4 regions of the Pantoea sp. PA1 genome follow, and region 4 is predicted to be linked to each of the others. Evidence: predicted binding sites of a transcription regulator. Region 4 holds the regulator's gene; each other region holds the start of a gene.
What was found. The regulator CRP, encoded in region 4, controls carbon source genes, mostly activating them, when cyclic AMP is high. The targets are predictions, from matches to a motif close to ATGTGANNNNNNTCACAT.
Positions count from the first base shown of each region.

Region 1: the regulator CRP is predicted to act here: its motif matches at 1,433-1,450, upstream of adhE (bifunctional acetaldehyde-CoA/alcohol dehydrogenase).
Region 2: the regulator CRP is predicted to act here: its motif matches at 1,638-1,655, upstream of ompW (outer membrane protein OmpW).
Region 3: the regulator CRP is predicted to act here: its motif matches at 1,106-1,123, upstream of azuC (stress response protein AzuC).

Region 1 covers NZ_JBXGEE010000001.1:1,329,855-1,332,967, reverse strand. Annotated here, with positions in the region: gene adhE (bifunctional acetaldehyde-CoA/alcohol dehydrogenase) at 1-1,226, opposite strand, end outside; gene AC1V0D_RS06505 (YchE family NAAT transporter) at 1,686-2,333, shown strand; gene AC1V0D_RS06500 (ABC transporter substrate-binding protein) at 2,916-3,113, shown strand, end outside.
Region 2 covers NZ_JBXGEE010000001.1:1,313,801-1,316,913, forward strand. Annotated here, with positions in the region: gene trpA (tryptophan synthase subunit alpha) at 1-368, shown strand, start outside; gene AC1V0D_RS06405 (BON domain-containing protein) at 518-832, shown strand; gene ompW (outer membrane protein OmpW) at 882-1,514, opposite strand; gene AC1V0D_RS06415 (YkgJ family cysteine cluster protein) at 1,769-2,185, shown strand; gene AC1V0D_RS06420 (YciC family protein) at 2,213-2,947, shown strand; gene AC1V0D_RS06425 (septation protein A) at 2,999-3,113, shown strand, end outside.
Region 3 covers NZ_JBXGEE010000005.1:208,509-211,621, reverse strand. Annotated here, with positions in the region: gene AC1V0D_RS18555 (DUF1158 domain-containing protein) at 1-186, opposite strand, end outside; gene mntP (manganese efflux pump MntP) at 504-1,079, shown strand; gene azuC (stress response protein AzuC) at 1,197-1,274, shown strand; gene AC1V0D_RS18540 (alpha/beta fold hydrolase) at 1,354-2,244, opposite strand; gene AC1V0D_RS18535 (SMP-30/gluconolactonase/LRE family protein) at 2,833-3,113, shown strand, end outside.
Region 4 covers NZ_JBXGEE010000005.1:20,698-23,810, forward strand. Annotated here, with positions in the region: gene AC1V0D_RS17685 (OsmC family protein) at 190-594, opposite strand; gene crp (cAMP-activated global transcriptional regulator CRP) at 898-1,530, shown strand; gene AC1V0D_RS17695 (YccS/YhfK family putative transporter) at 1,588-3,113, shown strand, end outside.

The DNA of each region.
Region 1 (3,113 bases), on a different contig from region 4:
TAGAGGTCCCCGATACCGCCCTGAGAAGCGGGCGTATTGATCAGAATACGTGCGGTTTTCATCCTGTCGCCAAAGTAGTGCACACGTTCGGTCTGGTTATCCTGGTCGGTATAGAGGCACGAGGTGTGGCCGATACCGCCCATGGCGACCAGTTTTTCTGCTTTATCTACCGCGTCGTTGAAATCTTTCGCCCGGTACATTGCGAGGGTTGGCGAAAGTTTTTCATGGGCAAAGGGCTCAGATTCGTCCACCAGTTTCACTTCACCAATCAGGATTTTGGTGCTGGGTGGCACGCTGATGCCTGCCATCTCCGCAATTTTGAACGCGGGCTGGCCGACGATGGCGGCATTCAGACCGCCGTTTTTCAGAATGATATTCTGCACTGCGCTCAGCTCCGCGCCCTGCAGCAGGTAACCGCCGTGGCTGGCAAAACGCTCACGCACTGCGTCGTAGACCGCATCAACCACGATGACCGACTGTTCCGAGGCGCAGATCACCCCGTTATCAAAGGTTTTGGACATCAGAATCGAGGCGACGGCCCGTTTCAGGTCGGCGGTTTCATCAATCACCACTGGCGTATTACCGGCACCGACGCCGATGGCGGGTTTACCGGAGCTGTAGGCCGCTTTCACCATGCCCGGACCGCCAGTGGCGAGGATCAGGTTAATGTCAGGGTGGTGCATCAGCTGGTTTGACAGCTCAACAGAGGGGGCATCGATCCAGCCGATAATATCTTTTGGCGCACCGGCTGCAATGGCAGCCTGCAGCACGATGTCCGCCGCTTTGTTGGTGGCATCTTTGGCACGGGGGTGTGGCGAGAAGATAATACCGTTGCGGGTTTTCAGGCTGATTAACGCTTTAAAGATGGCGGTAGAGGTGGGGTTAGTCGTCGGCACAATACCGCAAATCAGACCAATAGGTTCGGCGATAGTGATGGTGCCGAAGGTGTCATCGGTGGCTAACACACCGCAGGTCTTTTCATCTTTATAGGCGTTGTAGATATATTCTGACGCAAAATGGTTTTTAATGACTTTGTCTTCGACAATGCCCATGCCGGATTCGGCAACGGCCATTCTGGCGAGAGGAATGCGGGCGTCTGCGGCGGCGAGGGCGGCGGCACGGAAAATGGCGTCGACCTGCTGTTGAGAAAAATTGGCATATTCACGCTGGGCTTTTTTTACACGTTCAACCAGTGCATTGAGTTCAGCGACATTCGTAACGGCCATGGTGTTCTCCTGAGGAAGTTAAACTTTTTTAGTAAACAATCCTGCGCCCTGAGTATAGTCACGCTGTCATAACGCGTCCGATCGGCCCGAAATGCATGGATTTTCAAATGTTTACTGAAAGAGTCTTGTCAGGCAGTCCGTCTGATTTTCATTGAGACTGCTAATACTTCCGTTACGAAAAGATTACCTGGTTTGGGGTAGGGTAATTTTGATGCAGATCAATTTAACCCCAAGCTGACACCTTTCAGCCGGGCTTTTTGCGCCACCTTGTTTCGAATCTGTTTGCACCATGTAAGTCGGCTGGCCATAGCGACAAAATCCAGTCTCATTCGGAACACTGGGGGAATCCGCTATGGGTTCCGCCTTAAGTGGCATAAATAGCGGCGTATGCATCTGGCGTCTGTGCCGCTTTTCACTTACATTAGGCGCGATTTCCCCCCTGCGTTACGGAGCCATGTCGTGAACCCTGCACTGTTAGATCTTTCAGGCTATATAAAATTCTTTGTCGGGCTGTTCGCGCTGGTTAATCCGGTCGGCATTATTCCGGTGTTCATCAGTATGACCCGCTATCAGGCGGCAGCTGAACGCAATAAAACGAATTTAACCGCCAATCTGGCGGTGGCCATTATCCTCTGGACCTCGCTGTTCCTCGGCGATGCGATTCTGCGGGTGTTTGGCATCTCGATTGACTCGTTCCGCATTGCGGGCGGGATTCTGGTCGTGACCATTGCGATGTCGATGATCAGTGGCAAGCTGGGCGAGGATAAGCAGAACAAACAGGAGAAGTCAGAAACGGCCATTCGTGAAAGCGTTGGCGTGGTGCCTCTGGCGCTGCCCCTGATGGCCGGTCCGGGTGCCATCAGTTCGACGATTGTCTGGAGCACGCGCTATCACAGCTGGCTTAACCTGCTGGGCTTTACGCTGGCGATTGCCATTTTTGCCTTATGTTGCTGGCTGCTGTTTCGGGCCGCGCCTTTAATGGTGCGGATACTGGGACAGACCGGCATTAACGTTATTACCCGCATCATGGGACTGTTACTGATGGCCCTGGGTATTGAGTTTGTTGTTACCGGCCTGAAGTCTATATTTCCCGGACTGCTCAATTAACGCCTCACTTATTTCAGGCAGCGAAGCGTAAACCTGATCCGTAATGGTGCAATCGACGGTTTTATTGCACCATTGCAATGCAATTATTCGTCACGCTTAAAAGATTCAGTCGATTATAAATTTCATTACTGCTGGCCGGTTCACAGATTTTTGTCAGCGAAATAATGTCACGATTTTCACACCATATTCTTCTGTTTTGTTTCTTTCCTCCCTCATAAATGCCCGCCTGAGAGCCATCAGGCTGGATTTTCCTCACGCCAGATGCCGACTTTGGAAGATAAGTGCCAAAAACCGTGCGTATTCATGATGCAAAGCACGTCTGCACAGGGTTTCCGACTAAAACGCCTATTTTTCATATCGATATGATATTTTCAGGTCGAAAATTAACACTTCCGCTGCGTGACAACTCGTGATAAAAGAGAATTAGTTAACATTTTAGCTATTTTACTTTGGCGCCCTCTGATGGCTTCTGATAATTTCTGGCCCAGCGTGAATTTTTTTCTCCGAAAGTGCAAAGTGAGAACGCTTTTTGCTTAAGCCTGTCGGGTTACTTAAAAAAGGTTGGCGTTTCGGATGACTGGGATGATGAATGTGCAGCAACAGCGGCTGACTCTCGCCGCACTGTTAATAGCGTTTACGCCGGCTTATGCCGCCACGGTTCCCCCCGGAACGACGCTGGCCGCGCAGCAACAGATTGTGATTAACAATGGCAGTGAAGTCTCTTCGCTGGATCCCCATAAAACCGAAGGTGTGCCGGAATCCAATATTATTCACAACCTG
Region 2 (3,113 bases), on a different contig from region 4:
ACGGCGTGGCCCCTATCTTTATCTGTCCACCCAATGCCAGCGATACGCTGCTGCGTGAGATCGCGTCGCACGGCCGGGGCTATACCTACCTGCTGTCACGTGCCGGGGTGACCGGGGCTGAAAACCGTGCCAGCCTGCCGCTACAGCACCTGATCGACAAGCTGCGCGAATACCATGCCGCTCCGCCACTGCAGGGCTTTGGTATCTCAGAACCTGAGCAGGTGAAGGAAGCGATTGCCGCCGGTGCAGCCGGGGCCATCTCCGGTTCCGCCATTGTCAGAATCATTGAGAAGCACCACGCCGAGCCGGACGTGATGCTGAGCGAACTGAAGAACTTTGTCAGTCGCCTGAAAGCCGCCAGTCGTTAATCCTGTCAGCATGCCTTATCACGCGATAAGGCATGATTTGTTTCCTTTTTTTTCATTCCGCCATTTGCCCTTTTTTCAGAATCTGCACCACAATGACAAAGCGCCGTTACGGTAACGTCGCATCCATTTTGTGACAGGGAGAGAAAGCAATGAAATTCGTTAAACTGCTGACAGGTGCTGTACTGGCGGGTGTGGTTGCGCTGACACTGAGCGCCTGTGCGCCAACGGCAACCAAAGAGGGAACCGGTGGCTACATCGATGACACCGTTGTGACCACGAAAGTGAAAGGTGAACTGCTGAAGGATGACTCGCTGAAATCGACTGAAATCAACGTAGAAACCTTTAAGGGTAAAGTTCAGCTGAGCGGTTTTGTGTCATCGCCACAAATGGCTAATCGTGCTGTTCAGGTGACGCGCAGCGTACCGGGCGTGAAATCTGTCGTGAACAACATGCAGATTAAATAACGTTGTTACAGACACAAAAAAGGCCGCTGAATCAGCGGCCTTTTTCTCATCAGAAGCGGTAACCTGCCCCGAAGAAGAAGACCCACGGATCGATGCGCATATTGATGTTCTGCTGCTCGCCTCCCGCTTTAAACTTCACTTCCGTGTCGATATCCATGTACCACACCGACGCATTCAGCATCCAGTCGCGGTTGATCTGATAATCCAGGCCGACCTGACCCGCCACGCCCCACGAATCCTTGACGCTGAGATCGGTCAGGCCTGCGTCGCGACCGGTCTGGTTGAAATCGGCATCATAGAAGGTGGTGTAGTTGACGCCCACGCCCACGTAGGGACGGGCTTTGCTTTTGCTGTCGAAGAAGTAGTACTGCGCCATCAGCGTCGGCGGTAACTGGCGCACGGTAGCCAGCGTGCCGGTCGGGCCAAGACCCACTTTGTGACGGAACGGCGTGGCGGCGAGAAGTTCCACCCCGATATTGTCCGTCGCCATATAGGTAAAGGTCAGGCCGAGCTGCGTGTCGTTGGAGGCGCTGAACTCCCCCATGCCTAACACATTATCGGAGCCTTCGGTGGGGCGTACGGTTGCACTGCCGGCACGCATAAAGAAGTCGCCTGCTTCATGGGCCATCGCCAGCTGGGGTAAAGCCAGCGCCAGCAGCATCGCGCATTTTGCCAGTTTCATTATCACTCCTTTGCTTAATGTTGATGTCGCGGGGGATTATCATTTTTTTGCTGGCAGTTATTTAACGCGATTTACAGGAAATTGCACTCTGAACGCTTCAGATAAATTGCTTAAAAAACAATGAATTGATTTAGATCAATTTCGGCACGCTTCGGCGCCCGCAAATTCCCCTTGCTGAAAAATTCCGGCGGCCCTATTTTGCTTCTCTTCCTGGTTGATTTTGGTTCGATGCCTCGGGAGGGGCGGGTGATCAAATGAGTGACACATTAAATCCTTGTATCAGCTGTGGCGCCTGCTGCGCCCATTTTCGCGTCTCATTTTACTGGGCGGAAGCCGACGATGCGGGCGGTCTGGTGCCGACCGACCTGACCGAGCCGCTCAGCCTGCTCATGCGTAACATGCGGGGCACCAACGATCGCACCCCGCGCTGTGTCGCCCTGCAGGGAGAGATCGGCGGATGCGTTTCATGCGGAATCTATGAACAGCGTCCCACTCCCTGTCGGGAGTTCTCGCTGTCAGGAGAAGGCGGCATTCACAACGAAGCCTGCGATCGGGCCCGCGCCCGCTATGGCCTTCCCCCGCTTTTTTCGCCATCTTTACCTGTCGTGACAGAAAGTTATGCCACAGCGGGTGCCCGTGAGCTGCCAGAACATGTACAATCGCCGGGTTAATTAACCCGGTTCCTCCAAGGAGTGTACATGTCTATCACGGCAAGCTCGTTATACCGTGACACTGGAAATTTTGCGCGACATCAGCTGGCTACCCTGCTGCTGCTGTCGCTGCTGACCGCTTTTATCACCGTCATGCTGGTGCATGTGCTGACGCCTGGTGTCGATGAGATGGCCATTCTGCAGCAGGGTGACGACAGTGCCAGATCGTTGTTTGAGATAGTGCAGAGCATGTCGCCGGAACAGCAGCAGGTTCTGCTGCGGGCTTCGGCTGCCAGCACCTTCGCTGCGCTGTTGGGTAACACGCTGCTGCTGGGCGGCATGCTCTGCCTGATTCCGATGGTCTCTTCCGGTCAGCGGGTCAGCGCTTTGCGGGCTATCGGGACTTCTGCGCCGCTGCTGCCCAGACTGCTGCTGCTGACCTTTCTGATGACGCTGGTGGCCCAGCTTGGCTTTATGGTGCTGGTCGTCCCCGGTATTCTGCTGACGATCCTGCTGTCACTGGCGCCGGTGATGCTTGCCAGTGAGAAGATGGGCGTGTTTGCCGCCATGCGCGCCAGCATGCGCATGGCCTGGAAGAACGTGAAGCTGATCGCCCCCGCCATCCTGCTCTGGCTGCTGGCGAAAGTGGTCGTGATGCTCTTTTTCGCTTCGCTGACCGTGCTGCCGCTGAATGTTTCGTCGGTCATTTTTACCGCGGCCGGCAATCTGGTTTCAGCCCTGTTGATCATCTATCTCTATCGGCTCTATATGCTGTTACGTTGACGGACGGTGCGCCTGCGGGCGCACTGGCATGCAACCCTGACGGGAATCACTATGAAGCAGTTACTCGACTTTCTCCCCCTGGTAGTCTTTTTCATCTTCTATAAGCTCTACGACATCTTTGTCGCCTCGGGCGCACTGATTGTCGCGACCGGTCTGGCGCTGGTCG
Region 3 (3,113 bases), 190 kb from region 4:
CAGCAGTAAAAACCAGATGCAGAACACGACCGTGTAAAGCTGATTAAGATCCTGCAGATGGAACAACTGCAGCAGATGCTGCGCCACGGTCAGGCTGAAGGCGGGGGCGGGCAGCAGCAGCGCCGAGAGAAAACCCAGCAGCAGAATGCCACCAGGCACGATCAACGTTTCAAAAGGGTTATTCATTACCGGTATCCCATCATTATCAGCCCGGCATTTTCCGGTAATTGGCCGCGCGGTTCAATGGCGGCATCAGGCGCAAAGGCGAATGGAGCGGGGATTCAGGCACTCAGAGTGGCCAGAAAACGCTTTGCCACCATCGACTTAGGTCCATTCATAGCGGAAGATAAGAGTTATAGCCTTTGCTATACTTAAATCCCTGATTTTGCTGTCTTTTTATCTGCGGGTTTGCATGGTAGACTGCGCGCACTTTTTCATAACTGAACGCTTTGTGTGGTGAATTCAGCGTGATTAGCCGCTTTTTCGCCCCAGGTGAATAAATCATGACCTTTATTGCTACGTTAATTCTTGCGCTGGGTATGTCGATGGACGCATTTGCTGCTGCGCTGGGCAAAGGTGCGACGCTGCATCGTCCTGGTTTTAAAGAAGCGCTGCGCACCGGTCTGATTTTCGGCTCTATTGAAGCACTGACCCCGCTGATTGGCTGGGCACTCGGCCTGGCAGCCAGCCGTTACATCATGGCGTGGGACCACTGGGTCGCGTTTATACTGCTGGCGTTCCTGGGTGGCCGTATGATGATGGAAGGCTTCCGTCAGACCGCGGTCGCCGAACCCTGTGAAGCGCCAAAAAGCCACGGCTTTGTGGTACTGGCGACCACTGCGGTAGCCACCAGCCTTGATGCGCTGGCGGTCGGCGTTGGCCTGGCTTTTTTACAGGTGAACATCATCACCACCGCGCTGACGATTGGTGCCGCGACCACGGTAATGGCGACGACCGGTGTCCTGGTCGGGCGCTTTATTGGTCCGGTGCTGGGTAAATGGGCGGAAGTGCTCGGTGGCCTCGTCTTAATTGCCGTTGGTTCCACCATTCTGCTGCAGCATCTCGGCTACACCGCGTAGGTTTTATGGCGCCTGAAGCCGTAGTTTTGTGATCCGGTTCAAATTTATTTGCTGTTAAAACGCACAGAAGTTATACTTTTTCAGTATATCTTCAACTTAATTTGAATCAGGTGCTCCATGAAACGCATTTTCAAATACGTGTTCCGTGCTTACGTTGAGACGTTCAAACACGTACCGCCGGGTGCCATGTCCTGAGCACCCCGCAGGAAACCCTCGATAATCGCGGTCAGGGATCGACCGGTGATTATCACCTCTCTGTTTTGCTTCCGCTGATTTAATTCCCTTTTTCTGCGCCTGAGGTGTTTTCAGGTTGTAGCAGAAAACGCTGCAGTTCAGCTGTGACTTCTTCTGGTGCTTCCTCTGCCATGTGGTGACCACAAGCTATCGATTTACCATGAACGTCTTGCGCCCACGTTTTCCATATACCTACGACGTCGCCATACAAATCCTCAAGATCATCATATTGAGACCATAAACAGAGCGTCGGACATTTGATCAGCCTTCCTCTCTGACGATCCTGAAGCTCATGTTCTTTATCAATGCTAAGGCCCGCACGATAGTCTTCGAGCATCCCATGTATGACCTCCGGATCATGAATAGCTTGTCTGAACTCAAGATATTCATCATCACCCATTGTTTCGGGCTGGCCTCCATACCATTTGTCAGGATCGGCCAGTATTGCCCGCTCCGGTTTTTCAGGCTGAGCAAAGAAAAACCAGTGATACCACTGTCGGGCAAACTTTTCATTACATCGGTTGAGCGCTTCAAGTATCGGAATGCAATCAAGTACGGCAAGCCGTGTGATTCGCTCTGGATAGTCAAGAGCAGCTCTGTAAGCTGTATAACTTCCTCTGTCATGTCCGACAATTGCAAATTGTTCAAAACCAAGCTGACTCATCAACTCGATACAATCTTTTGCTTTAGCTCTTTTAGAAGAACCTGCATGGTTGGGTTGATCAGCGGGTTTTGATGATTTGCCGAATCCCCGCAAATCAGGACATATGACCGTAAATAATCTGGCTAGCTCCGGAGCCACTTTTGACCATGTTACATGGGTCCTTGGATGACCATGCAATAAGAGAACAGGTGGCCCATTCCCCCCATAGCGTACATTGAGCACTGCTTCTGAAAGGCTGATTTGCGTATGCATAAACCCTTCAAACATGTGCGATCCTCCTCAGTGGGGGTGATTCTAGTAGGGCGTTATTTAACCATATACCTTTACTGTGAATGATGATGACCAGAAATGCACAGCTCATCGGCGACTTTGCATCTGTATACGTCAGTTATATAACTAAAGGACAAATCATCCTTTCGCACTCAACCGGCCCTAAGTTCCAGCACATCTGTCAGACCACAAAAACCTGTTTTGCGCTTACCCACACATGCAGCCAGCACCGCCAGCAGGCAATTATCCTCACCCGGCTTTAAACCCTCCAGGCATACCCGCCTTTCTCTCTCCGACTGATGCCTCCGCTTCCCGGTCTGCGGTTTCTGATCCTGCCCGGACACGTTTGCGCGAATTGTGAGTGATATCTTGTTTACATAATAAACAAGCTCATAACACTGGCATCAGCGCCAGTGTCGTCGATATAGTGATTTCATCATGTACACCTGAGTTTTACTCAGTAAAACAGACTGTGAGGCAGGCTATGTTCGCTGATGAGACACCGCTGATTCACCGCAGAGACGCACACGTGCGCACGGATTGTGTCAGCCGGGTTAAGGGATTCACTGAAAAGGACACTATTCTATGACTTATCTGACGCAGGCGGATGTCAGGGAGACATCAATTTTTACCCGGCTGCCCGACCACTTTCGTTCCCCTGATCGCAACAATGTCTGGGCTGCCGCCAATCGCGGAGGACAGCTTACCGACTCATTCCTGGAAGGGCCGGTCTGGCACCCTTCCGGTTGTCTGTACCTGACCGATATCCCGTATGGCCGGATATTCCGGGTCGATATGGCCGGCAACTGGGATCTCGTCGTGCAATATGATGGCGAACCGAACGGCATGAAACTCGTCGATCCGGA
Region 4 (3,113 bases):
AGCGGCCATGGATTGGCTCAAGCGACTTTCCGATCTGACCCGGTTTCCTGCGCAGGCACGGCCTGACAGCGAACCACCACAAATCGATCCGACCCGGTTTTCTGCGCAGGCACAGTCTCAAAGTGAATTCCCCCATCCAGGCACGGCCTCACACCGGACTGCCAGCAACTTTAAAAAAACCTGCGGCTATTACAGCTCAACCACCTCATAGCTGTGCGTCATCGTCACCCCTTTCCCCAGCATGATGGCCACCGAGCAATATTTTTCAGCAGAAAGATCCACCGCGCGTGAGACCGCTTTATCCTGGAGTGCTTTGCCACTCACGATAAAATGCAGGTTGATGTGCGTAAAGATTCGCGGCGCCTCTTCACGACGTTCTGAGGTCAGTTTTACTTCACAATCAGCCACATCGTTGCGGCCTTTTTGCAGAATTGATACCACATCGATCGCGCTGCATCCGCCCGCCGCCATCAGCACCATCTCCATTGGGCTGGGCGCTTTATCCCCTGAATTGCCATCCATCAGGATCTGATGGCCGGAGGATGACTCACCAAGGAATGTCATCCCTTCTACCCATTTCACTCTTGCCTGCATGATTTTTGCTCCGGAATACGCTGTTTTGTCGCCAGAGTACGCTTTCGCCTGATAAACAGCAATCCAGAGAAATCCGCCCTTAGCTGAAGCGAGACAACAGAAGACAGTCGGCAAAAGCTGTGCTACAAACAGAGCTGAAAATATTTTTCGTCACCCGATGGCGAAGCCGGGAAGAATGATGCGCACTGCGCCTGATGCGGCCCGAATAATTTCCTGAAAAGGAAACGCTTGAAGCTTTCACCGCCTGACAGGGAAAACTGCCCCCTGTATTTTGGGCACGATTACAACAGAGGATAATAGCGAATGGTTCTCGGCAAACCGCAAACAGACCCTACACTCGAATGGTTCCTGTCCCATTGCCATATTCACAAGTATCCATCCAAAAGTACGCTGATTCACCAAGGTGAAAAAGCTGAAACGCTTTACTACATCGTGAAAGGTTCCGTCGCGGTTCTGATTAAAGATGAAGAAGGCAAAGAGATGATTCTTTCCTACCTGAATCAGGGGGATTTCATCGGCGAGCTTGGCCTGTTTGAAGAAGGTCAGGAGCGCAGCGCCTGGGTTCGTGCTAAAAGCGCGTGCGAAGTGGCGGAAATCTCCTACAAGAAATTCCGCCAGCTGATTCAGGTGAACCCTGACATCCTGATGCGACTCTCATCGCAGATGGCGCGTCGCCTGCAGGTGACGTCAGAAAAAGTGGGTAACCTCGCTTTCCTCGACGTGACCGGACGCATTGCACAGACTCTGCTTAATCTGGCGAAACAGCCAGATGCCATGACGCATCCCGACGGCATGCAAATTAAAATTACCCGTCAGGAAATTGGCCAGATTGTAGGTTGTTCACGCGAAACCGTGGGCCGTATTCTGAAGATGCTGGAAGATCAGAATCTGATCTCTGCACACGGTAAAACCATCGTCGTTTACGGCACCCGCTAATTCCTGTCATCCACGGCGTGATGTTCGCATCACGCCGTTATTGTTTGTGCTGAGCCGATGTGGCGTCGAATTATTTATCACCCTGAAGTGAACTATGCCCTGCGGCAAACGCTGGTGCTCTGCCTGCCGGTCGCGCTGGGCTGGCTGGCTGGCGACCTGCAAAAAGGTCTGCTGTTCTCGTTAGTCCCCGCCTGCTGCAACATTGCCGGTCTCGATACCCCGCATAAACGCTTCTTCAAACGTCTGATTGTGGGCGGCAGCCTGTTTGCGCTTGGCAGCTTCCTGATCCAGTGGCTTACCCTGCATGCGGTTCCGCTGCCGCTAATCCTGTTTGCGATGCCCCTGTTGCTGGGTGTCACCGGGGAGATCAGCCCGCTGCATGGCCGCCTGCTCTCCGGCACCCTCATCGCCGCTATTTTTACCCTGAGCCTGACGGGCCGCATGCCCATCTATGTGCCGCCGCTGCTCTATATCGGCGGCACCCTCTGGTATGGCGTGTTTAACTGGTTCTGGTTCTGGCTGTGGAAAGAGCAGCCGATGCGCGAAAGCCTGAGTCTGATCTACCGCGAGCTGGCGAACTACTGCGACGCCAAATATACCCTGCTGACGCAGCTGACCGATCCGGAGAAGGCGCTGCCGCCGCTGCTGGCTCGCCAGCAGAAAGTGGTCGATTTGATCAACACCTGTTATCAGCAGATGCATATGCTGTCGGCGAGCCGCGACAATAGCCATAAACGGCTGACGCGCGCCTTTCAGGTGGCGCTGGATCTGCAGGAGCACATCTCGGTCAGCCTGCACCGGCCGGAAGAGGTGCAGAAACTGGTTGAGCAGAGCCATGCTGAAGCGGTGATCCGCTGGAACGCCAAAACCATCTCAGCCCGGCTGCGGGTGCTGGCCGATACCATTCTCTACCACCAGTTAGCCGATCGTTTTGCGATGGATAAACAGCTTGGCGCGCTGGAGAAGATCGCCCGTCAGCATCCCGACAATCCGGTGGGCCACTTCTGCCTTTATCACTTCAACCGCATTGCGCGGGTGCTGCGCACCCAGAAACCGCTTTACCAGCGCGACCTGATGGCTGACCGCCAGCGCCGTCTGCCGCTGCTCCCGGCGCTGCGCAGCTACCTCTCATTTCGCTCCTCAGCGCTGCGCACTGCCGGTCGCTTTGCGGTCATGCTGATGCTGGGCAGCGCGCTGGCGCTCTTCTTCAACATCCCTAAGCCCTACTGGATTCTGATGACGATCATGTTCGTCAGCCAGAACGGCTACAGCGCCACCCGCGTCCGTATCCAGCACCGTGCGCTCGGCACCTTTGCCGGTCTGGTGGTCGCGGCGGCCACACTGCGTCTGGCGGTGCCGGAACCTGTCGTCCTGCTGGTGATGCTGGCGATTACCTTTATCAGCTATCGCTTTACCCGTCAGTTTTATGGCTGGTCGATGATTGGCTTTACGGTCACCGCGGTTTACTCGCTGCAGCTCCTCTCACTGAATGGCGCGCAGTTTCTGCTGCCGCGACTGATGGATACGCTGATGGGCTGTCTGATCGCCTTTGGCGGCATGATCTGGCTCTGGCCGCAGTGGCA